Regions from separate parts of the Aneurinibacillus thermoaerophilus genome, predicted to be linked through region 2. Evidence: riboswitches for the same ligand, from Rfam matches in the RefSeq annotation. Region 2 holds a riboswitch; each other region holds the start of a gene.
What was found. Region 2 has a riboswitch for cyclic di-AMP ahead of K3F53_RS13210 (C40 family peptidase). Riboswitches for the same ligand answer to the same signal wherever they lie in the genome.
Positions count from the first base shown of each region.

Region 1: another riboswitch for cyclic di-AMP. It lies ahead of K3F53_RS15615 (C40 family peptidase); the one in region 2 lies ahead of K3F53_RS13210 (C40 family peptidase).
Region 3: another riboswitch for cyclic di-AMP. It lies ahead of K3F53_RS12640 (Na-translocating system protein MpsC family protein); the one in region 2 lies ahead of K3F53_RS13210 (C40 family peptidase).

Region 1 is NZ_CP080764.1:3,022,063-3,030,260, reverse strand. It holds gene K3F53_RS15645 (bifunctional metallophosphatase/5'-nucleotidase) at 1-146, shown strand, start outside; gene K3F53_RS15640 (DUF6154 family protein) at 303-560, shown strand; gene K3F53_RS15635 (YunC family protein) at 634-936, shown strand; gene K3F53_RS15630 (HD-GYP domain-containing protein) at 1,049-2,140, shown strand; gene K3F53_RS15625 (FAD-dependent thymidylate synthase) at 2,165-3,562, shown strand; gene K3F53_RS15620 (MFS transporter) at 3,840-5,033, opposite strand; cyclic di-AMP (ydaO/yuaA leader) riboswitch at 5,518-5,649, shown strand; gene K3F53_RS15615 (C40 family peptidase) at 5,657-6,121, shown strand; gene K3F53_RS15610 (S-layer homology domain-containing protein) at 6,402-7,022, shown strand; gene yunB (sporulation protein YunB) at 7,213-7,956, shown strand.
Region 2 is NZ_CP080764.1:2,536,697-2,544,894, reverse strand. It holds gene K3F53_RS13230 (polysaccharide deacetylase family protein) at 1-433, shown strand, start outside; partial or broken gene K3F53_RS13225 (oligosaccharide flippase family protein) at 471-1,919, opposite strand; gene K3F53_RS13220 (anion permease) at 2,472-3,905, shown strand; gene K3F53_RS13215 (arylamine N-acetyltransferase family protein) at 4,228-4,980, opposite strand; cyclic di-AMP (ydaO/yuaA leader) riboswitch at 5,313-5,439, shown strand; gene K3F53_RS13210 (C40 family peptidase) at 5,448-6,029, shown strand; gene K3F53_RS13205 (SHOCT domain-containing protein) at 6,356-6,979, opposite strand; gene K3F53_RS13200 (DUF3870 domain-containing protein) at 7,212-7,547, shown strand; gene K3F53_RS13195 (LLM class flavin-dependent oxidoreductase) at 7,786-8,198, shown strand, end outside.
Region 3 is NZ_CP080764.1:2,420,299-2,428,496, forward strand. It holds gene K3F53_RS12625 (alpha-ketoacid dehydrogenase subunit beta) at 1-522, opposite strand, end outside; gene pdhA (pyruvate dehydrogenase (acetyl-transferring) E1 component subunit alpha) at 522-1,577, opposite strand; gene K3F53_RS12635 (sigma-54 interaction domain-containing protein) at 1,940-3,286, opposite strand; gene K3F53_RS12640 (Na-translocating system protein MpsC family protein) at 3,335-3,715, opposite strand; cyclic di-AMP (ydaO/yuaA leader) riboswitch at 3,835-3,992, opposite strand; cyclic di-AMP (ydaO/yuaA leader) riboswitch at 4,414-4,559, shown strand; gene K3F53_RS19935 (potassium-transporting ATPase subunit F) at 5,078-5,140, shown strand; gene kdpA (potassium-transporting ATPase subunit KdpA) at 5,192-6,859, shown strand; partial or broken gene kdpB (potassium-transporting ATPase subunit KdpB) at 6,903-8,198, shown strand, end outside.

The DNA.
Region 1 (8,198 bases), 490 kb from region 2:
CTTTTGGGATTGTTTTTCCTACTTTCCAAAAAGGATTGGGAACGAAATTTTATCTCCCTGAGTTTTTGCGCGATGTTCTGGAGAAGCAATTACGTACGAAAGAAGCGCTGGAAAAATCGTTGAACAGGCATTGGTATGCTGAGTAAACAGGGAATACTATATACATCTTGTTTGATGTTTCCATATTTATACTACGACAATGAACGGCAAAAGTGTATCAGTTTATCAAGTACGAAGTCATGTGCATATAGAAAAAGAACTGCCTGTACCGGCGGACAGATAGGAAAGGGGTAGTTTCATTCATGAAGTTAGTCGATAATATCTACAACCTTTATCGCGACAAACTGGTAGGAGAGGAAGAAGACGTTCCGGCTATTGTAATGAGTCTTCTTCACGGGCAGAGCAAAGAAGAATTGTTGCAGTGGATTCAGGAGATGCAGGAAACAGAAATTTATCAGATGCTTGGCCTTTATTTAATGGAAATGCTGCGAATGAAAATGGCCGAGGAAGGTGTAGGAGACGTTCGTCCAGAACCGTTGAGACAGCAAAGATATCATTAATGAGTCACTCTCCTTGGGCTGATGACATATTGTATTAAGGGAAAGGAAAAGGCACAAGGAGGAAAAAAATGTTATGATTGAGATGAGGCCTTTGCTGTTGAATGGCCATCAGGTCACAGCGGTCTCCGTCCAGCTTCCGAAAACGAATTTGTTAATCATAACGACAGAAAAAGGATATATTATGTGTGGCGCACTTGATATTGCCCTGTTGAATGAACGACTGGCAAGCAGGGGAATTATTGCGGGCCGCGCGCTGGACGTGAGGACTATTGAGCAATTGTTAGAGGCGCCCCTTGAATCGGTGACTACGGCGGCGGCTGAACAGGGAATTGTTCCGGGAATGAAAGGAAAAGACGCGATACTTGCAATGATGTAAAAAAGCTTTCCTATAGGAAAGCTTTTTTTAGGTCATTTATACAATATATTTCCTACCTTTGGATAGGTATAATGAGAAAAAGAGACTAGATAGTAATAGGGAGTTAAGAAGTATGAGATTAATCTCGATTCGTCATTGCCGGCCAGGCATGAGATTGGCGCAGCCGATTTGCACAGATCAGGGAACTATATTGCTCAATACCGACATGATACTGACAGGCAGTATGATTCAAAGGTTAGAACAAAAAGGAATTTATGCATTATACATACACGATGAAGCAACTGCGGATGTTGAAAGGAACGAAGCGGTTTCGGCTGAAACGAGGCAAATAGCGGCGAAAATGATTTATCGCGGATTTAATGAGATTATTCATGCGGAACAGAAGTGGAAGGCGCGCCTGTCCCCCGGCACACTTGCCGCATTTCGTACCGCATTTGAAGCGATTCTTAGTGATTTGAAGCATAACCATAGGGCGATGGGACTTTTGAGTCATATGTACATACAGGATCATTATGTTTATGCCCATTCTTTAAATGTAACCATTTACGCTACTGCTGTTGGGTTAGAATTAGGTTATAATGATAAAGAATTACTCGAACTCGGTATGGGAGCAATGCTGCATGATATCGGAAAGCTAATGGTTCCGCGCGAAATTTTGTATAAACCGGGTAAGCTTACGGATCAGGAATTTTTTCAGGTGAAAAAACATGCGGAATATGGATTTGAATATTTGCGCCATCAGCAGGGAATTCCGCTATTGAGCGCGCATTGCGCGTACCAGCATCATGAGCGGATGGATGGAACAGGCTATCCGCGCGGGTTAAAAGGGGACAACATTCATAAATATGCCCGCTTGTTGGCCGTATGTGATGTGTTTGACGCTTTGACAGCCAACAGAGTCTACCGCAGTGCGATGCTTCCTCATAAGGCTATGGAGATAATTTACACAGGTTCTGGAACCCAGTTCGAGAAGAAGGTTGTTGAAGCATTCCACAAAACAGTAGCGATTTACCCAGTTGGGCTTGCAGTGACGCTGAGCAACGGAGCTACAGGCGTTGTGGTAGATTATAACCGGGATTTGCCGGGGCGTCCGGTTGTACGAATTCTTAAAAATCCGGATGGAAGCAGCGCGGAGCCATACTACGAGATTGATCTTGCTAGGGAATCAACGCTGATGATTGTGCAATGTGATACAATTTTGTAGCTATAGGATGAGGTGAAACAAAATATGAAGTTAGAGAACTATGTCACAAGTACGGAAGATAACGTATACGCGATTAAGAATGTGCCGACCGAAGTTGTCGGCACTGTTTTTGCGAAAGTAAGCCGCAGTCCGCGCAGCTTCCGTGATAATTTGTACGATTTAATTAAAGAAGATATGCTGCATTTGCCGGATGTTGACATGATTTCGATGTTTAAAGAATCGGCGGCACATGCTGGTGGTTTCATGAAGAAGTGGGGGGTTGATTACGGTCATTCCAGCATTAAAGAGCATGCTTTTGCCCAATTCTGCATTGAAGGTGTATCTCGCTGGTTTACAGAAATTCTAGAAACGGTGCAGGCGGCGAAATGGCTATCTTTTACGGAATTTAGCCTTCGCTACCAGAAGCCGCAGGACTTCGTTGTTCCGCGGGAATTGGATCAGCATCCAGAATTAAAGGAACACTATATCACCTTTGGCAAAGAATGCTTTCGGAAATATGAAGAGCTTGTTCCGCTTTTCTTTGCCTTGATTAAAGCAAAACACCCTGGCATGAAAGACAGTGCTGTAGAAAAGCTTGCGTATGAAAATGCGCGCAATGTGCTGCCTCTGGCCACTAAATCAAACGTAGCTGTCACCGGCAATGCTCGTGCCATTTCCGACGCGATTGCGGAAATGCTATCACATGAAGGGTATAGCAGCGAAGTGGTGGAGATAGCGCAGAAAATTCGCAAGCATACGACCGAAGTGCTGCCTTCGCTTATCAGCCATACGGAAGCGACGCCGTATCTTTGCTCTTATATGGCAGAGTTTTATCAGCGTCGTGTGCAGGAACCGGAAACATTGCCGGTGTATAACGGCCCGTTTGTGGAAGTGACGAAAGACGCCGCAGCGCTTGCGTTTACACGCTCGGATGATATGGTGCTGGGCGATCTGGCAAAGATGAACCGATTCAGCGAACTTCCCGCCATCATGCGCGCATTTGGTAAGCGTGTGGCGGTGACATGCTCCGAAGGCTGTCATCACCAGATTATCCGGCATCGTGCGTTCGACTTTTCACTTCAACTTCCGGATACGCGTTACGGCTTGATTCTTCCACAAGAAGCAGTGGAAGCATCCGGCACGCCAGAAGCGGAGCGCATCATCAATACATTGCTGACTATGCGGGCAGAGTCGCACCGATTGTACAATGAATTGGTGGAGAACGGCTTAATTGGCATCGCGCCATATGTTGTCTTGAACGCTAACGCGCGCCGATTGCCGTTTTATGCAAACATGTACGGACTGGCCCATTTCGTGACGCTGCGTAAGGAAGAATACGCACAGGATGAAATTCGCAGCGTGGCCTTTCAACTTGAACGCATTTTCCATGATATGGAACATTCTTTGCCTGGATTTGAGATGGATCGGCATTTGAAGAAATAAAAAAGCGCTTAGGGCGTTGGGCTACATGTTTTGTCCGTTCGCTATTCACGAACTTTCCCTTCTTTCTGTTGCTTAATTGCTTAAAAAGTAAACTCGATCGCAAAGCTGTTCTCTAAGCGGAGCACACAAAACATCTTGGTCGCTTAAGACACAAGATAGTTGTGTGCTCTTTTCCACTTTTTAACGGCTTTGTTGCAGTACAAAAGGAAAAATCGCGCAAAAAATCAATCAAGCCCGGGAAGAAGAGGTGAATGGATAAGTTGCTTAACATGAGAACCTAGGCGCTTTTTTTTGCACTCTTAGCCAGATAAAGCGAATATGTTATAAGATACAGTCCCATGAATACAATCGAAATACGATACATGACCGCGTAGCTGGTTGCCGTTGCTATGGTGCCGAGCAGCATAGCACCCGCGCCGATTCCCAGATCAAATCCGGAGAAGAACGTGCCGTTGGCGGCGCCACGCCGGTTGGGTGCCACCCTGTTAATCGTCCACGCCTGTAAGGTCGGCTGAATAGCGCCAAACCCGATGCCGTAGAATACAGAAGCAAGAATAAGTGACAACAAATTATTGGAATAAGATAAAAACAGCAATCCTACAGCTGTGAAGAATGCCCCTGGCAGCAGGATCCATACGTGTCCACGCCGATCAAACAGTTTGCCCGCCACAGGACGGACGATCATAACCATGAGAGCGTGAGTCAGAAAGAACCATCCTACGTTTGTAATTCCTGCTTCTTTGCCGAACAGCGTAATAAAGGTAACAATCCCGCCATATGTAAGCCCGAGCATTATTGCAAGAAATGAAGGAAATAGCGCCTTTACCTCTAACCATTCATCGAGTCGGTTACGATGTTTTGGCTCCGGAGAAGGAACGAAAACAGAAACATCTGGATAGCGAATGATCTGGGAAAGCAGAAAGCTTATCACAGCAAGCAATGTAGAAACAAAAAACAGCATTCCGAAGCCGGTTTTTTCTACAAGCCAGATGCCAAACAGCGGTGCAAGCGCCATCGCCAGCGTAGAAGAAAGGCCATAGTATCCCATGCCTTCTCCACGTCGTTGCGCCGGAATAATGTCAGAGACGACCGTTCCGAAGGAGGTGGTAGCAATTCCCCATCCGATGCCATGAATGACTCGCAGACTTAAAATAAGAAATACGGTTGTTGTCCAGTAGTAACCTGCCACCGAAAGAATGAAAATAAGCAGACCGATAGCCATTACTTTTCTCCTGCCGAGCGTGTCAAGTGCTTTTCCGGCGAACGGGCGAGCAAGCAGAGCGAATACGGTAAAAATCCCGATAACAAGCCCAATAGAGAATTCGTTGCCGCCGCTTTGCTCCACATATACAGGAAGCGTTGGGATTAACATTTGAAAGCTGGTAAACAGAAATAGGTTCGATAGGGTTGTCAATATAAAATCCCGGGTCCAAAGGGCGGGAGAAACGTCAGTTCGCGAGGGAGCTTTCATATGCTCATCTCCTTTTTGAGAATGCTTTACCGTAATTTTACGATAATCTCGATAGAATGTCCTTTCATTATATATATGGTTTTGTCAGAAAACGTGTCTTCTAACCAAGAGGAAGCAGGGGTTTTTGTTTGCGTAAAGTGAATCGAAAGAGCAGGAGCGAGAGGGAAAGGGAGGGGAAAACATGAAGAGAAAGCCTTCGCATTTTGCTATGCTAGAGACGGCGCAAACATGATAGGCATACCGGATAGACCGTGGCAGCGTGTTGCTTGCCCCGTTTCCTTTCATATCGAGTAAACATCAGCTTAATATACAGATATATTTCGATAGGTTGCAAAAAAATTCAACAAAATGTGTCTAAATTGTGAACTTTTTCTTCTAATTCTTCTCTTTTTCGATATAATTCGATAAACTGTAAACGTTGTTAGTGGAAAGAGATAGAAAGAAAAAGATTTCCTTAATTATAAGAGGTGGCCTATTATATAGAAAATTTTACTTGCCGAATCCACAGTAACGTGGAACGGGGGACAATTTATTTTTGGGGTGGATCCGTGCAAGCGGAAAGAGACCTTCTCCTCTTAACCCGTCAACTAACCTCGTAGGCATGAAGGGAGTAAAACTAGGCTATGAAAAAAAAGAAAATTATGATATTTGCGATTTCTGGGACAATCGCTCTTAGCGCTTTGTTTGCGCCTATAGGTACCCGTACAGCTTCCGCAGCCGAAAATTCTCTTGTGGAGATAGCAAAAAGTTTAATAGGAACGCCTTATAAGTGGGGGGGAACCACCAAAAGTGGTTTTGACTGTTCCGGATTTTTGAATTATCTCTTCAAAAGAGAAAAGATTTCTTTGCCGCGTACGGCAGCTGCTATGTATCAGAGAGGAACACCGGTTTCTCGTTCTCAGTTACGTACGGGTGATTTGGTATTTTTCAAGACGTCCCGTCGTGCTCCTGTAACACATGCGGGTATGTATATTGGAGACGGGAAATTTATTCATTCTTCCAGCGGCCGTGGTGTTGCTATTAATGATATTAATGATAAATATTACTGGGGAAAACGTTATGTAGGCGCGAAGCGCATCTTGAAATAAGCGGAGTATTTATTTACATACATCTTGCTATTAACTCCTAACTGCCATAAGGACGGTTGGGGGTTTTTTAATTTTTTACGGATGCCCCCCATAAACACGTTATTTAGCTCGAAGAAAATAATTAAGTGGGAACCATATATTTACTGGTTTGCTAACTTCCGAAGGCCATCAGGATACGTTAGATTGGATGGTGATAACATAAAAAATTACTGGTAGAAATAAAGCGGCGTAAGCAGGCTTTATTTATATGAAAATAGTAAGGGAAAGGTGGGTTTTCATCATGAAACGAAAATTTACCAAGCTAGCGTTGGCTATGGGTTTGTCACTAAGTGTGGTTTCTGTAGCTTCCGCGGCCAACTTCAAAGACTTCGACAACTTTTACTGGGCGAAACCCGCAGTGGATAAATTAGTAGCAGAAGGGATTGTGTCCGGTTATAAAGACGGAACGTTTAGACCAGGCAAACAAGTGTCCCGCGCAGAATTTGTAACAATGGCCAACAAGGCGTTTGGCAAGTTCAATGAAAATGCAATTGTTGATTTTAGCGATGTGCATAAGTATCAATGGTTCTATCAGCAAGTTGCTTCCGCTTATCAAGCAGGTTATGTCACCGGATATCAGGGCAAGTTTGCACCGAATAAGCCCATTACACGTTTTGAGGCGGCAGTTATGATGGCACGTCTGCTAGAACTGGATGTGACAAAAGTCGACACCGCGCAAAAGCTTGATGATTTTAATCAAATACCGGTGTGGGCGGTCGGCAGCGTCTCTGCTCTGGTAGACAAGAAAGTGATGAAAGGATATACGGATAACACCTTCCGTGGAGCTAAATATATTACACGCGCAGAAGCGGCTGTGTTGATTGAACAAGCGCGCGCATATCTCTATGGTAAACTAAAGTAATATTGGTATATTTTGTGGCGTTATACTTCTTCCGGCCTGAAAGCGGTGCTTTCAGGCTTTTTGTTTGCTCCCGCTTTCCACAAAGAAGCTATTCTGTTCGCTCCACTTTGGTAAAAGCGGTGCTGGATAGAATGTCTTTTAGTCCTAGACTGCCGGCTTTGGGCATATATTGCAGCAAGGGGGTGGAAACATGGGAAGGAAGAGATGGCGCGGAAGAAACGTTCGTTCCCCGATCCCTTCGAAATATATGTTTTTAATTTCCCTCCTGATTTTTTTGGGTCTTACTTTTCAAACATTCTACTATATAGAGAAAAATATAGAGCCGGCCATTCGTGAAATCGCCCGCATCCGGACGGAGCAACTAGCGACCAAAGTGATTCATGATGCTATCGGTCAAAAAATAATTAAAGATGTTAACTTTAAAGAACTTGTGCAGCTAAAGGAAGATAAAGAGGGAAAAATCCAGGCCGCCATTTTTAACCATAATGAATATACGCGTATTGCGTTGGACACGATGGAAAATGTGACCCATGCGTTGAAAAACTTAGAAGAGGTGCCGCAGACACTTCCGCTAGGTCAGGCGCTGAAGAGCAATTTGTTGGCACAACTAGGCCCCGACTTGCCACTTACGCTTGTACCATTCGGAAGCGTGCATGTCGAATTGGAACCGAGAATGAAAGAAGCAGGCATTAACATGGTATTGATTACAGTTGTTATTATTATCCAGACAAAGGTAAAAATTGTGATTCCTTTTGCAACGCAGCCGGCGATTGTAAAAATGGAAATCCCAGTTTCAAACGCGCTTATCGTCGGAAATGTGCCCCAATTTTACTATGACGGCAAAGGACGGCCGACAGGAAGCGAAATTCCGGGCGTACAACCACCCAGTATCGTGCCTCCTGTACAAACCAATAGCATAGAAATTCAGAAATAGTGGATGCATAGGTTTAGCCAAAATCATTTTTGGGAATAATATAATTATTAGCTTTAAAAATTTTTCTCTCTCTCTTTCTCCCCCTTATTTTTCCACTGCAAGAACGGCAGTGGATTTTTTTTTGTCTTTATGATTAGGAATAAAATGGGTAATTAAGATAATTCTATCGAACAAAGTATTGTGATATATTGTAAAATAGAAAAGAAGGATGTAAGCGATTTCACAGCTGGTTGTAAGAGTGG
Region 2 (8,198 bases):
CAACCATACTTATTTTCATCCTTCTCTCTATCGTATTTCCTTTGCCCGACTTAAAAAGGAAATTGAAGATACAGACAGTATTATTTATGCTATCACCGGAGTGTCCCCTACTTTTTTTCGTCCACCAGGCGGAGTATATAACGAAAAGGTTGTTGAAGCCGCAAAGCAGGGAAATCATCTGTTGGTGATGTGGTCATGGACACAAGACACGAAAGATTGGAAAAACCCGGGCATTCAAAAAATCGTGGACAAAGTCTGCAAAAACGCAAAGCCAGGCAATATCGTTTTATTTCATGACGCAGGAGGAAATCGAACGCAAACGGTGCAGGCTCTGGATATCATTTTAAACAAATTATCAAAAGAAGGATACACGTTTGTAACAGTTTCCCAACTACTCGCTTACAAAGACAGGAATGTAGATTCCACGAAATAGAAAAAATGCATGACAGCACACGTTCTGATCAAGGACATTATAAAAACAGTTTCATTTTGTTTGTTTTTACAAAACGTAAAATGGTGTAAATCGTTATCCCAATATAAAATGCTGCCATTTCCGCAGCTTCTTGTAAGTATCCGGGTGCATGTATAAGATACATTTCACTTAAATGATGCAGAAGTTGAAAATAACCTATTCCGATTAAAAGCAACCTAATCGTTTCTTTTGCTATGGAGAAAGATAGGGACATTTCTTTATTCTGCTTTCTTACCATTCTGAAGTTCCAAGTCATTGCAATATATTCCAATGACAATATGCTAATTATTACACCTTCGTAGCCAAAGCCAGGAATGCCCACAAGAGCGTAACTGAGCAATATCGAACAAACGGTGCCGGCAACAAGTCCTATCATCGGTTCTTTTTTTTTATCTTGCGCCCATAAAACGGTTGTGGTTATCTCCCTTATTCCCGTAATCAGAGGAATAAGGGAAAGATAACGAATAGCTCCTCCTACAGAAGAGTTGCCAAACAAAAGCATCCCGAGTTCATACCCATAAAAAAATAAGAATAAAGATGAGCTCAGCCCCCACATCCATGTTAGTTGGATTGCTAACCGAATACGTCTGAAAACTGCCGCGCTTTGTTTCTCTTTCCACTCTTCTGCAATTTTGGATACCAGCGTATGAGATAAGGCGTCTGTAACTAAAGTTGGAAGGTACACGATTATGGTTGCCATTCCGGAAATCTCTCCAAAGATTCTGGTAGCTTGTGATATGCTTAGCCCAGCATCCTGTAGCCGATGCGGAATAATAAGCGCATCCAGAAATTCGGATAATGGTACAATCAGGCGGGTAACCAAAATAGCCATGGCCATTTTCAAATAACATGATATATCAGGTAGTATAGTAAGCCTCTGCGACCCAAAATTTTCCTCGCTTCCATATGTTTGCCAAACACGGAATCGAAACATGACAAGCAAAAATACCAACGCGCTTGCGGCCCCCGTAAACGCACCAAATACCGCTCCTCCTACAGCAAAGTCATTTCCATATCCTATCCAAAGCGTCGTAAGCGCCAGCATGGTGACCACACGAGTGATCTGTTCCACCACTTCCGAAGCGGCAATAGAACCATAATGTTCCACCCCTTGCAGAAATCCTCTCATCAAACTAAGGAGTGGGACAATGAATAATGCCGGTGCGATATATTGGATGGGCACAGTAAGATGACTGTCTCCCATAAAATCAGCGATGGCCGGTGCAAGCATATACGATGCGCTGCCGATAGCTGCCCCGATAATCATTAAAAGAAACGTGGTTGCTTTTAAAAGAACTTTTCCCTGTTTTTGATTCTTTGCCGTCATAAAAGCAAGAGCGGTCGGAAAGCCTCCAGAAATAAAGGTGAGGAGAAAACCATAATAAGAATAGGCGATCTGGTACAATCCTACTCCTTCTGCTCCTACTATCATATGAAGACAGGCTAAGAAGTGATATGGACAAACATTTGTTTTTACTTAGACGAACTTTTTTAGCAATCATAACTGGTGCTTTAATTGATATTTACCTCATGCAGATATTAAATGGGAAAAGCTAGCCTGCATTGGTTAGCTTTTTTATATAAAGTGGGATTATAGAATATTTTAATGATTTAAAAAAGAAATGAAACTTTAATGATTAGAAATTATGTTAATTAGTCAAAGAAGAATTTTTTAGGGGTGAGTGAAGGTGCACATTATTTCAGCAGTCATCCAAACGGTCAGTGGAGTTTTTTTTGAAGAAAATTCCATATGAAAACTCGCGGCTTCAATCGTGGGATGAAAGATGATTGCTCTGCCATCCATTTGCTACAATATGTTCAATGATTTGTCAATATATAGAATGGTTTTAACTTAATATAGTATCCCATTCCGCCGTTATATTAATTTAGGAATAAATAAAATATGAAAGGGGTTAGATAATGAATTGTAAATATGTTCATGAATGAAGATGAACATATACCAAGAAAATGTTGATTTGTAAAATAGGAGGAAAAAATTGTGGGAAAGAACATTGCAGACAAAACATCAGGGGAAATTAAATTTATTCCTTTGGCCATAATTATCGCCATCGGTTTAATTATCTGGTTTATCACACCGCCGGAAGGGATAAAACCTGATGCGTGGCATTTACTTGCTATTTTTGTAGCAACCATCGTTGGTTTTATTATTAAACCGATGCCGATGGGAAGTCTTTCTATCATTGCTATTACTATGACAGTTATAACAGATATAGTACCTCTTAAAACTGCACTATCAGGATTTGGTAATGGTACCATTTGGATCATTGTATGTGCAATTATTATTTCTCGCGGTGTTACAAAAACGGGATTAGGTTCTCGTATTGCTTATATATTTGTGAATAAATTCGGAAAGAAAACACTAGGTCTTTCATATGCGCTGGCGTTCACTGACCTTATACTTTCTCCAGCCATGCCCAGTAACTCTGCTCGTGCAGGTGGTATCGTATTTCCGATTATTTCCGCTTTGGCTCATTCATTTCATTCAAAACCTGAAGACGGGACAGAGCGGAAAATCGGCTCGTTTTTGATAAAGACTGCATTTCAGGTCAACGTAGTGACATCCGCTATGTTTATGACGGCGATGGCAGCTAATCCACTTATTGTATCAATGGCTAAAGAAGCCGGCATACAAATCAGTTGGAGTGGTTGGATGCTCGCAGCTATTGTCCCTGGTCTCATTAGCTTACTTATTATTCCTTGGTTCATCTACAAGATTTATCCGCCAGAAATTAAAGAAACACCAAACGCGGCAAAATTTGCGATAGAAAAATTAAAAGAAATGGGGCCGATGAGCAAAGCAGAAAAGAGAATGGTTTTTGTATTTGTAACGGTCTTAGGGTTGTGGATTTTTGGTGAAAAGATTGGCGTGGATGCTACTACAGCTGCGCTTGTCGGTGTGTCTTTACTTCTTCTTACTCAAGTATTAACCTGGACAGATGTTAAAGGTGAGAAGATGGCATGGGATACACTTGTATGGTTTGCCGCACTTGTTATGATGGCAGGGCAACTAAATAATCTTGGGTTAATCTCTTGGTTTAGTAAGGAAATTCAGGGATTAGTATCAGGTATGTCTCCAATGGTAGCCTTGTTAGTATTAGGTATGGCTTATTTTTATAGTCACTATTTATTTGCTAGTGCAACTGCACATGTAAGTGCAATGTATGCTGCATTTCTTGCGGTATCTCTTACTGTAGGAGCACCGGGAATGTTTACGGCATTAATGCTCGCGTTTTTCAGTAATCTGTTTGGTTCTATAACTCATTACGGTTTTGGTCCAGCCCCCATTCTCTTTGGTCCTGGTTATGTATCAGAGGGAAAATGGTGGGCTATAGGATTAGCCATCTCAATTATTAATATTATTATTTGGCTAGGAGTTGGCTCCCTTTGGTGGAAACTACTTGGTTTATGGTAGATAGAGTCTTAAAGAAAAATCTCGCTATCTAAATGGGTGGCGGGATTCGTTGCTACAGGTCTTCCAGAAACAACCCGTTTGTATGATTTACAACACACTTGTGCCACATAATTTTCACCAAAAATAACCTGGCCTTGCGCCGGGTTATTTTTGGTGGCTACTAAATGAAAGTGGAGCCATGTTTGCCATCATGGAGCATGAAAATTATCCTCCCCCTGGATGCTTTAATTTCTATGTAGATGATGTTGATACACTTTGAGAACAGGTGAGAGATAAGGGAGAAGTAGTGGAAGAATTATTTTCCACTGCATATGGAATCAGGTTATAATATTATTCCGAATCGCTGCTTCAAGATTTCGTTTCTTTCTTCGGAAGACAAAATCATCCGTTTAGTTTTTATGGAGTTAATTGTCTCGATTAGTGAATCACCCGAAATAGTGATTCGACCATTAGGTGTAGCAAGAGAACAGATAAGTTTTTTCGTGAAATGAGACTCCGAAGAAGTTTGCTGGTACTGATTCATTTCATAAAACTCGTCAAGTTTACGAGGTTTTTTCGTGAATTTAAATTCTGTAATCCATTCATTCTGCACTAATTTCTGGAAACATAAGGTCTCGGAATTTGACTCACTCGTGATACGGTACGAACCACTGACATCGGTGACAATGTCTCCCGAAAGCTGAAGAGGGCTACGCACGGAATCACCAAACCCGACATCGACGATATAGTCTTTTTCGAGGTGTACTAAAAGAGCCATGTGGTCGAACTCAGGGCCATATGTACCATCACCGTGATGAACCCGGCCAGAAACCAGTGACACAGAGAAACCCACATTTTGTAGAAGCCAACCTAACAGTCCGTTCAATTCATAACAATATCCTCCTCGTTTACTTACAACAATTTTTTGGTAAATTGCTTCAAGGTTTATTTCAATAGGACGGGAGTTTATGATGTCCAAGTTTTCAAACGGGACGGACAGCATGTGACGCATTTGAATGAATTGAAGCGACTGGTAATCGGCGTGAATGTCTTCAATATCAACACCAATACGTTTGAGGTACTCGCGTACGTTCAATCAAATCTCCTCCTATGCTTAACAACTTTTCACGTTGTGTATCTGCCATCCAGAAAATATCACCTCTATAAGTATATGATACACACTTTATTCCCTCAAGAAAATTGATTTGTGTTGATAAAAAATTTTACTACATATATGAAGCGAAAGCAGGAGCAGAGCTTGATTTTATCAAAAATTAGGAAGATCTTCGGTTCTTTTTATTTTTGGGCAAGTCTAATATATTAACTTAATGTGCATATACCGGGACTCATTATTGTCGGAAATACATGGGGACACACCCATCCCTTTACTAATGTACCGCTCGTCTTTATACGGTAAGGTAAGAAAGGATTCAATGAATGCCTAGTCCATCAATTGGAACGGGGGAATCATTTTATGGGGTGAAATCGTGTATACGATCGGGCACCTTTCAACCGAACCCGTCAGCTAACCTCGGAGGCATGGGAAAGGGAGAGTGTAATAATTTGTTAAAACGCATGATTACTATTGCAGGAATGACTGGGGTTTTGCTTACCGGAATGAGTAACTTGGTACCTCAACAAGCTCAAGCACAGCAAGTTGAATCACAGCAAGGCGAAGCATATACATGGCCTCACCAGGTGAGCACCAAACAACAGACAGATCCATTTACAAACAATAGGCCAACGCAAAGTGCTAATTTAACTACTGGGTCAGCAACAGGACTTCAGATCGCTAATTATGCCAAACAGTTTATCGGTATACCGTATGTACATGGAGGAAGATCCCCGCAAACCGGATTCGATTGTTCAGGATTTACTTCATATGTGTACAAGCATTTCGGCATCTCGATATCAACTGGTCCTATCGGACAACTGAAACAAGGCTACCAAGTAAGCAAATCCGATATGCAGCCTGGTGATATTGTCTTTTTCCATTCGGGATCACGTAGCGGCTATCACGAAGGAATATATATCGGAAACAATCAGATGATTCATGCACCTGCTCCAGGTAGAGGTGTACAAATCACCGATCTAAGTTCGTCATGGTGCCAAAGCCACTTTGCACAGGTACGCAGATACTTTTAGTTTATAAATCACTTTTCTTTAAAAGAGAGAGCACTGAAAAACGATTGCATTTTCTGTGAACTGAGTGCTGCTGGATTATTTCCAGTGGCATTCTTTATTTTTGTTAACTTTAACTATTCACTTTCTTAACATACGGATTCATTTATAACGAATGGTTAAACTCATAAATGTTTCCTTAGTGACATAAAGCTAGGGGATTTAATTGCTTATTAGGAAATACAAGAAAAAGCACCCATCTTCCGCTTTACGGAAAAAAGTCGGGTACTTTTTCGGTGCTCTCCCGTTTAGGTGGAGGGGCTTTAGATTCTTAGGTTTCAATGGATGGATTAACGCATAAAGCCAATTGTCTTTTCTTCATTTTTCTTAGATTGTATTAACTCTTTCTTTATTTCATTAAATTCTTCTTCCGAGATTATATTTTGTTCTTTAAGCTGTGATAGCCTAAATATTTCTGCGGAAATAGAAGAAGGTTCTAAATTATGATAGTGAATATGGTTGTAGTATTTTTGATTAATATATTTCTCTTTTGCTTGCTGTAATTCTTTTATGAAATCATGTACTTTTTCTGACGAAGGAATATTTTCAAAAAAGACAATGTCTGTTTTATGATCAGATAAAGAAGTATAAGTATTATAATTAAACCAAAACATTATCCAAAAAAAACATGAGATAGGTGAATAAAAAGTCAAAGAGTCTAGCGCTTCTGCTTTATCAGTGTTAGAACTTGCAAACAAATAGTCCCATGCCATCATGGCACTTATTAACGTAAAAATGATAGCTGCAATAAAGGATTTTTTAGGGAATACCGAGAAAGATACCTGATTTTCAGGAATATCTTCGAATTTAATAAGTTTGTCATGCTTAAAGAAAAAGCGTTTATAACCATATAATAGTCCATTTTCAGTGATTTTAAAGGTACGTATAACAAACTTGCTTTTTTGTACTAACATTGTGTATTCACCGCCCATAATATCAAAAGTTACTTTAATAGTAATTATAAAGGAAATCAAATCCTTAATAAACAAAATATAGTATAAATTCTGGAGGAAGGGGATTTCTCGCGTGCCATGGTAAAATAATATTAATAGTAGAATCGCCATGATAAAAGAATTACATATTTTTCAACTATGATGATGGGCATAGATAAAATTATTGTGTAAGGGTGAGGTGTAAATATTCAAAATGGAAATAAGGGACAGTTTTGTCTTAGTGGCCGGATTTGCTCAGCTCCCTAAAGGGACTCCAATTTTTGAAGTGCAAAAATCAATCGGGTGTATTCTTGTTATTGATACAGAAACAGATATTATCGTAGACTGTACTTTTACTTTTATTCGAGATATTACTAATGACTTTATTTCGGCGCTACTTCGTGGAAAATCTATTACACGAGACATCGATGAAATTATTAATACAGTCGAACGCAGATTTATCGTTCCGCCAAAAAAAGCCGTCATACAGGCCATTCTTTCAGGGTATAACCGATATATTGAATTAGATAAAGAAAATGTAAAAAATTAATTAAAACAAAGATGTAAGGGATTGCAATTTACAGAAAATTTTTATATAATTTATTTAAAGTATAATCTTTATATTTACGTTGTTAACTGGGCGATTTGCCGAGGACGGGGCATGAACCCAGTCTCAATAAAGCAAATTGGTAGCCAGTAGAAACGAAGGTTCTGGAAACGATAGGTTTCTTATGGACTTTAGTTGCTACTGGCTTTTATTTTTACAATAAAACGAGAGGAGAATCATTATGGAATTTGGTTTATTCACAGTATTTGACAACTACAAAAAAATGTTCAATCGTACCCCTGAACAATTTTTTCATGAAGTCTTAGAACAAACAGAATATGCAGACCAATTGGGTTACAATTCAGTATGGTTTGCCGAACATCATTTTAGTGAATACGGAATTTTAACCACTCCGCAAATTTTACTCGCTGTAGCGGCACAGCGAACAAAAAATATTCGCCTTGGTATTTCTATAGTTACTTTGCCATTCAAAAATCCTATTCAAGTAGCCGAAGATTACGCTTTATTAGATGTATTGAGCAATGGTCGAATAAATTTGGGGTTTGGGAGCGGCTATCTTCCTCACGAATTTGCCGGATTCAACGTCGATCCCGCTGATAAGGCGCTTCGATTCAATGATGCTCTAGCTGTTAT
Region 3 (8,198 bases), 120 kb from region 2:
AGGTTCGAGGAAAATCACCGGATCCGGGTCTTCAATAGCCGAAATCAACAACCCTTTCGCATCGTACGGATTGCTAGGAACAACAACTTTAAGTCCCGGAGTATGCACAAAAAATGTTTCTACGCTTTCGGAATGCAGTTCAGGCCCGCGAATACCTGCCCCGTAAGGCGTACGAATGACCATAGGCACAGCGAATTGACCGCGGGTCCGGTATCTCATCCGGGCAGCATGGGAAACAATCTGCTCGAATCCAGGATAAATAAAGGCCAAAAATTGTATTTCCGCCACCGGAATCATACCGTTAAGGGCAAGCCCGATGGCTGAGCCGATAATGCCCGCTTCAGCCAACGGCGTATCAACAACGCGCTCGGAGCCGTATTTTTCGATTAATCCTTCCGTCGCCCGAAAGACCCCTCCATTGATCCCGATGTCCTCGCCAAGAAGCATCACGCGCTCATCTTCTGCAAGCTTCTGATCCAACGCTTCCGTTATGGCTTGAATAATTGTAAGTTTTCGGCTCATCATTTCTTCCCTTCCTTATCCAGGATGTTTTGCAATTCTTGTTGCTGCTCCCGAATATGCCAAGGCATCTCAGCGTAAACATGGGTAAACATATCGCCTGGCTTTGATTTCGGATAGCTCTCCGCCTTTGCTAACTCCTCATCTATCTGAATATTGATTTCCTTCAGCCATTGCTCTTCCATGATCTCGTTCCATAAACCTTTTTTCTGCAAAAATAATTGAAGACGTTTGAGCGGATCGCGCTTCTCCCGCCATTCCCGGGAAAGAAGTTCCTGGGCGCGATATTTCTTTGGATCATCCGCCGTAGTATGCGCTCCGTAGCGGAAGGTAATCGCTTCAATTAATGTCGGGCCTTCGCCTTTTATTCCCCTTTCAACCGCTTTCTTTACAGTAAGCCAAACCGCGAAAATATCGTTGCCGTCTATGCGCACGCCTTTCATATCATAGGCATCCGCGCGTTGGGCAATCGTTTTCGAAGCCGACTGTTTTTCAAAGGGAACACTGATCGCATACCCGTTGTTTTGACAGAAGAAAATAACGGGAACCTTGTATACGCCGGCAAAGTTAAGCGATTCGTGGAAGTCCCCCTCTGAAGTCGCACCATCCCCCAAATAAGCGATGCTTACACTCTGTTCGCCTTTCAGCTTGCTGGCCCAAGCCGTGCCAACAGCGTGTACCGTTTGTGTAGCGATCGGAACACATGGAGGCATAATCTTTTTCCCTTCCGGACTTATGGAACCTTCCATATGCCCCATCCAATATAAGAAGACGCGAAACATCATCTGGCCATGGGTAATCGCTGCCGCGTGATCGCGATATGTCGGAAACAACCAATCGTGAGGCGATAAAGCCATCGCACTTCCTACCTGAGATGCTTCCTGACCTTCAAAAGGCGCATAGGTTCCCATCCTACCTTGTCTTTGTAAGATGATGGACTTCCGGTCAAACATTCTAACACGCAGCATATTCTTATACATCCTAAGCATAAGCGCTTCATCAATTTTTCCTTCGATACTTTCGCGAAGCTCCCCTTCAGGAGTTAAAACCTGGTACATCTCCGCCGTATTTTCCTCGCCCGGTACCGGTGTATTCGCTTTCAATTTGCCAGCCTGCTCCGGTAATCCATTTATGCTTACCGACATTTTTACCTCTCCCTTCATAAAATGTGATGACAACTGTATACATTCCATTGGATACATTGACATCCTATTATCGTTCAAGAGTAGAGAAGAAGTCATGATACTTTCTTTAATTAGCAAGAAGTATACCAAGAAGAAGAGGTTATGTTTTCAATATTTTCAGATTTCATATCAGATTAAATGTAAAATAATGATACATTTTGTTTTTCTTTATGTATCAAAATGAGAAAACAAAGTGAGCATCTCTTATTTTTGTTTAAAAATGATACATAAATTTATCATGAGATACCATATGCTTCCATTTTTCTGTATAAAGTAGCCCGTGATATTCCTAACATTTGGGCAGCTTCCGCTTTGTTTTTGCATTTGCTTACTGCCTCTTTTATTAAAGACATTTCCATTTCTCTCAAAGTAGGGAGTTGAATGGTTGGGGAAGAATCGGATGACGCGGAAGCAATATGCTCTGGCAAATCAGCCAAATCGAGGACTTGATTGTCATCCATAATAATGGCGAGTTCCAGAATATTTTCCAGCTCGCGGACATTCCCGGGAAACGGGTAAGCAAGCAAATGCCGGATAACATCTGGATGTACCTTTTTAACCGTTTTGTTCAACTTATGTCTCATCTTCTTTAAAATATGATGAACAAACAACGGAATATCCTCTTTCCTTTCGCGCAAAGCAGGAATTTCTACCCGTACGACATTCAGACGATAATAAAGATCCTCACGAAATTTCTTTTCCTTGACCAGTTTTTCCAGGCTTTGATTGCTGGCTCCTATAATACGTACATCTACTTTTTTCGTTTTCGTTCCGCCTACTCTAATTAATTCCTTAAATTGAAGCACCCGAAGAAGCTTGGCCTGAACAGATGGAGTTAAATCCTCCAATTCATCCAGAAACAATGTCCCCCCATCCGCGAGTTCAAACATTCCCTGTTTTCCTCCCCGCCTTGCACCGGAAAAAGCGCCCTCTTCATAGCCAAATAATTCACTTTCCAACAAAGTTTCCGGAATGGAAGCACAATTTACAGCAACGAATGGCTGTTTCGCTCTCTCGCTATGGTTATGAATAAAACGGGCCAGCATTTCTTTTCCGGTTCCGCTTTCCCCTTCAATCATGATCGTGGAGTCAACCCGCGCTGCTTTTAAAGAAATTTCCACAATTTTTTTCATGGCAGGACTATTTCCGATCAGCATATCATTCCCGTCAGCTAAATCGGCAAGCGATAACTTTTGCTGGAGATCTTTTATCGTATTTTCCGCTTCTGACAATCTGTGATTCAGCCGCAATATTTCGGTTAGATCGCGGAAGATCGATACAGCTCCCAGAAGCTGTTGCGTTTCGTCATAGATAGGCACAATATTTGAAATAACGACGCTGTCTCCTGCACGCGCTGGAATATCCAGCGCCGGGTAACCAGACTGTAAGACTTTTAAAATATTTGTATCAGAAACGACATCTTTTACATATTGCCCAATGAGCTCCTGTTTTGGGATTCCTGTGATTCGCGAGCATGCTTCATTTACATATAAAACTGTTCCCCGCTGATCAACGATAACGACCCCTTCATGGAAGAGGTTCATAATAGCGCCGCCCTCATCAATAAAATTTTTTACGTTCAAAGCGATCACCTTCCTGTTTTATTCTCGGTGCAAAATGTCTCAAAATTTTTATTTTACATCTACTTTTAGAATTTTCTCTAAATCACAATCTAAAATAAACAATTCCACCTGCTCCCCAAGTTTAGTACTTATATCACTGTGGCTTGAAATCACCTGACAACCGGTAATACGTGAAATCATCTCCTCCGTTTCCACGCTGTGTGACTCACGCAAAATACGCCGCATCTCCTTAACCAGCGGCTTCCCTCGCTCAATTTTCACCAGCGTCTTTTCTTCCTGGGTCAGCACCTCTTTTAAACGTACAATCACCATATCTTTAATAATATATGTCTTCGTTTCTCTTGGTCCTCTGCCGAGAATCTCCCGTAAAAATTTGATATACGCTTCACTGATCGTTGCTTCCATCCTGTTTTTTGATGATTGTCCCATAACAACGTCCCCCCTTTTTTTTCTACCTGTTTTTCTTCATAAAAAAAACCGAAAGAAGAGGATGTCTTCTTCCGGTTTTTCGCACTACAAACAAAGCTGTCACGATAGCAAGACAACGTTCCTCCTCTCGACACGCTTACGAGGTTAGCTGACGGATTCGGGCGTGAGAGTCGCCCTACTTGAATTTGCTATTCAAGATTCACCCCGTGCGGCTTATAATTTTGAATACCGCGGTTGGTTCCCCCGTTCCCTATTTGGGACTCAGCGATCAGGTTGGATGTGAATATTTACTTTTTATCAGCACTTCGATTGCCATCATTTCAAAATACATCAATGGGATGGATTTATATTATGTGTGCTGTTCACTTTTTGTAAAGAAGGATTAGCATTTATAAAGCGAAGAAAATCTAAATTTTTTTCAAAAAAACTTTTACTTTTCTTCTATATTCTCTTTTTTTTACTCTTTTTCTTTTGTTTGCTCCACTGCATAAAATAAAAATATTTTTCTTGCATGGCCCTGCTTCAACATAAAAAAAACAGATAATACGAAGAAATCGTAAAAAATAAGGAGATATAGTAAGAATATAAATGATTTTATCATTTTATTATTTTAACAAAACGTAATTTAGCTATTTTTTGTTTAAATTTTGGGTTTTGTTTTTTGTTTCAGTCCTCTTATAATGATTCACATAAAACAATTGCAAATTCGGCCTAATTCCGGAGCATCCGGAAGCGGAGGACCCACGTATTTGGGGTTAATCCTTACTTTTGTAAGGAGGGATGAGAATCGCTCTTTCGCCATCCTACCCGTCAGCTAACTTCGTCGGCTAAAGCGAAGGAGGTCTTGAGACCGCCTATTTGAGCAGTCTTTTTTTATTGTGCTTTACCGCCAGTAAAATGAGCCGCTCTTATATTTTGCAGGTCTTTTTATTTTTGAAAAAATCAAATAACACTGTTTCAAGAAAAAGAACAGGGAGACAGAATGCAAGTCCAACCAGAAGGGATGGGCAGGCATTAGGTAGACCGATCGTGCTTTTTCTCCAGCAGTGAATCGCATGATAAACCGGACTTACATGGGAACTTTTTTATCCGTTGCCTCTAATGGAATGAAAAAGTTCTGGTGTACTGGCGTCTATTACACCCGGTTTTCTTTCATCATGCGTTTCAAACGGAGAAGAGGTATGCATCGGTCTATTTTTTTTTTTAGAAAAAACTACGCGATATCCAAAAAAGGAGGATGGAGGAATGTTTCATGATGTCATCACTATCGCTCTATTTGTAGTATCATTCCTGATTTTTTGGGGATTTGCCTGGTTTTGCGATCGAGCATAAGGAGGTGATTGATCGATGGTTGCACTTAGCATGATTGCATTCCTTGCTATTGTTTATTTAATTTTCGTCCTTATGAGACCCGAAAAATTCTAATGCTACCTCTAATGCTACCAATGTCGATGACGAGGAGGAACGAAAATGAGTATAGGAATTATACAAGTAGCTGTCACTCTATTGATTGCATTACTATTAATCAAACCGGTAGGAAGCTATCTGGTTAACGTATTTAGCTATGAAAAAACCAGACTGGATCGTGTATTTGGGCCGGTTGAACGTTTATTTTATCGGATAATGGGTGTGCATGAAGAACAATCCATGGACTCGAAACAGTATGTGACCGCTGTGCTATTCTCTAACTTCGTTATGATGATACTCATATACGCTGTACTACGTCTCCAAAAATATCTGCCGTTCAATCCGGATGGTATTGATAATATGCCAAGCGCACTGGCTTTTAATACAGCAGCATCTTTTATTACGAATACCAACTGGCAGGCCTACAGCGGAGAAAGCGGACTGTCCTATCTCTCCCAAATGCTGGCCATCACATTTCCGATGTTCACATCTAGCGCAACAGGATTTGCAGTAGCTATCGCTTTTATTCGCGGTATATCTGGCAATAAAAATGAACTGGGTAACTTCTATGTTGACCTTGTCCGTCTAATAACCCGTGTACTCCTACCGCTTTCTTTCATCGCCGCGCTCTTTCTTGTCTTTCAAGGCGTACCGCAGACGTTACATGGTGCAGTGACCGCGACAACGCTGGAAGGGGCAAATCAGGTGATTACCAGAGGGCCGGTAGCTTCTCTGGAATCAATCAAACACTTAGGTACAAACGGCGGTGGTTATTTCGGAACAAACGCAGCGCACCCGTTTGAGAACCCGACACCGCTGACAAACCTTCTGCACATTTTATTTATGCTGCTTCTGCCCACTTCGCTTATTTATGCATTTGGCGTGATGATTAAAAACAAACGTCAGGGCTGGAGTGTCTTTGCAGCGATGAGCGTTATTTTCCTCATTATGCTCGGCACTGTACTCTTTCAGGAATATAAAGGAACGCCAGCGTTACATGCAATGGGCATTCACGGCAACATGGAAGGAAAAGAAGTTCGCTTTGGCTTTTTTGAATCTGCATTATTTACAGCGGTAACGACAGCTGCTACCACCGGCTCGGTTAACAATATGCATGATTCATTGACTCCGTTAGGTGGTTTTGTTCCGCTCGCAGAAATGATGCTCAACAACGTATTCGGCGGTAAAGGTGTCGGTTTATTAAATGGCCTGCTCTATGTCATTTTAAGTGTATTTATCTGCGGCTTAATGGTTGGTAGGACGCCGGAATTTATTGGAAGAAAAATTGAAGCAAAGGAGATGAAGCTGGCCTCCATTGCCCTTCTGATCCATCCGATTCTTATCCTGGTGCCAACTGCACTTGCCTTCCTGCGTCCAGAATCCATGGCATCTATCCTAAATCCGGGTTCGCACGGTATTTCTGAAGTGCTATACGCTTTTACATCCGGCGCAGCGAACAATGGGTCTGCTTTTGCCGGTCTTACAGCAAACACAAATTTTTATAATATATCAATCGGACTTGTCATGCTGTTCGGCCGCTACATCTCCATTATCGCTATGCTTGCTATCGCTGGCTCGCTGGCAACCAAGTCGAGAGTCGCTGCCTCTGTCGGAACTTTCCGTACTGATACGCCGCTGTTTACCGTCATTCTGCTAATGATGATTCTGATCATTGGCGCGCTAACTTTCTTCCCTGCTCTGGCGCTCGGCCCTATCGCCGAACATCTGGGGATGTAAAGGAACCTTTTGTCCGTTTGACTATAAATGAGGAGGATGTTGTATGGCTATCAAGCAGAAAAAGACGCTCAGCAAAGAAATGAGCACTCAAGCCGTTATCGACTCTTTTAAAAAATTAAATCCTGTCATGATGATCAAAAATCCCGTCATGTTTATTGTTGAAATCGGGACATTCATTACTTTTGTTTTATGTGTGGTGCCAGATGCATTCGGTCCGAGCACCGTAAGCCGTGGATACAATGTTACGGTCTTTCTGACTCTTTTGTTTACCGTCCTGTTCGCCAACTTTGCTGAGGCACTTGCAGAAGGACGCGGCAAGGCTCAGGCTAATACGTTGCGAAAAACAAAATCTGATACAATAGCTAAACTCTTGCAAAAAGACGGTTCGATTAAAGAGGTATCATCCACCCAGCTGCGTAAGGGTGATATTGTCCGCGTTGACGCAGGGGAGCTTATTCCATCTGACGGTGAAATTATCGAAGGCCTCGCTTCCGTTGATGAATCAGCCATTACAGGAGAATCTGCCCCAGTAATTAAAGAAGCAGGCGGTGACTTTTCTTCGGTTACCGGAGGGACGCGCGTAGTCTCCGATTATATCATTGTAAAAGTAACGACTGACCCGGGGGAGTCATTCCTTGACCGCATGATTTCTCTTGTTGAAGGGGCAACACGTCAAAAAACACCGAACGAAATCGCTTTGACTACCCTCCTGACCGTACTAACGCTCATTTTCTTATTCGTTATCATAACGATTGTACCGCTGGCTAACTACCTGCACATTAAGCTGGATACCGCAACATTAATTGCACTTCTAGTTTGCCTGATTCCAACAACAATTGGCGGACTGCTTTCCGCAATTGGAATCGCCGGAATGAACCGTGTTACCCAGTTTAACGTGCTGGCGATGTCAGGCAAAGCGGTCGAGGCAGCCGGCGATATTGATACGATGATTCTTGATAAAACAGGAACGATTACCTTTGGTAACCGTATGGCAGCCGAGTTTATCCCTGTAGACGGTGTATCGCAAAAAGATATAACGCCTGGCAGCTCTACAATCCTCCGTTAAAGACGAAACCCCGGAAGGACGTTCTGTTGTAGAGTTAGCAAATAAGCTTGGTGTTACGTGGCCAGAAAATGAATATGCAGATGCAGAGATTATTGAATTTACCGCAGAAAGCCGGATGTCTGGCTTAAACGTAAGCAACGGCACAAAGATTCGCAAAGGGGCGGTGGATGCGATTAAAGCGTTTGTTATAACAGCCAACGGCTCGATTCCGAATGATTTAGAAGAAAAAGCAAACCAAATCGCCAAGGCGGGCGGAACACCGCTTGCCGTGTC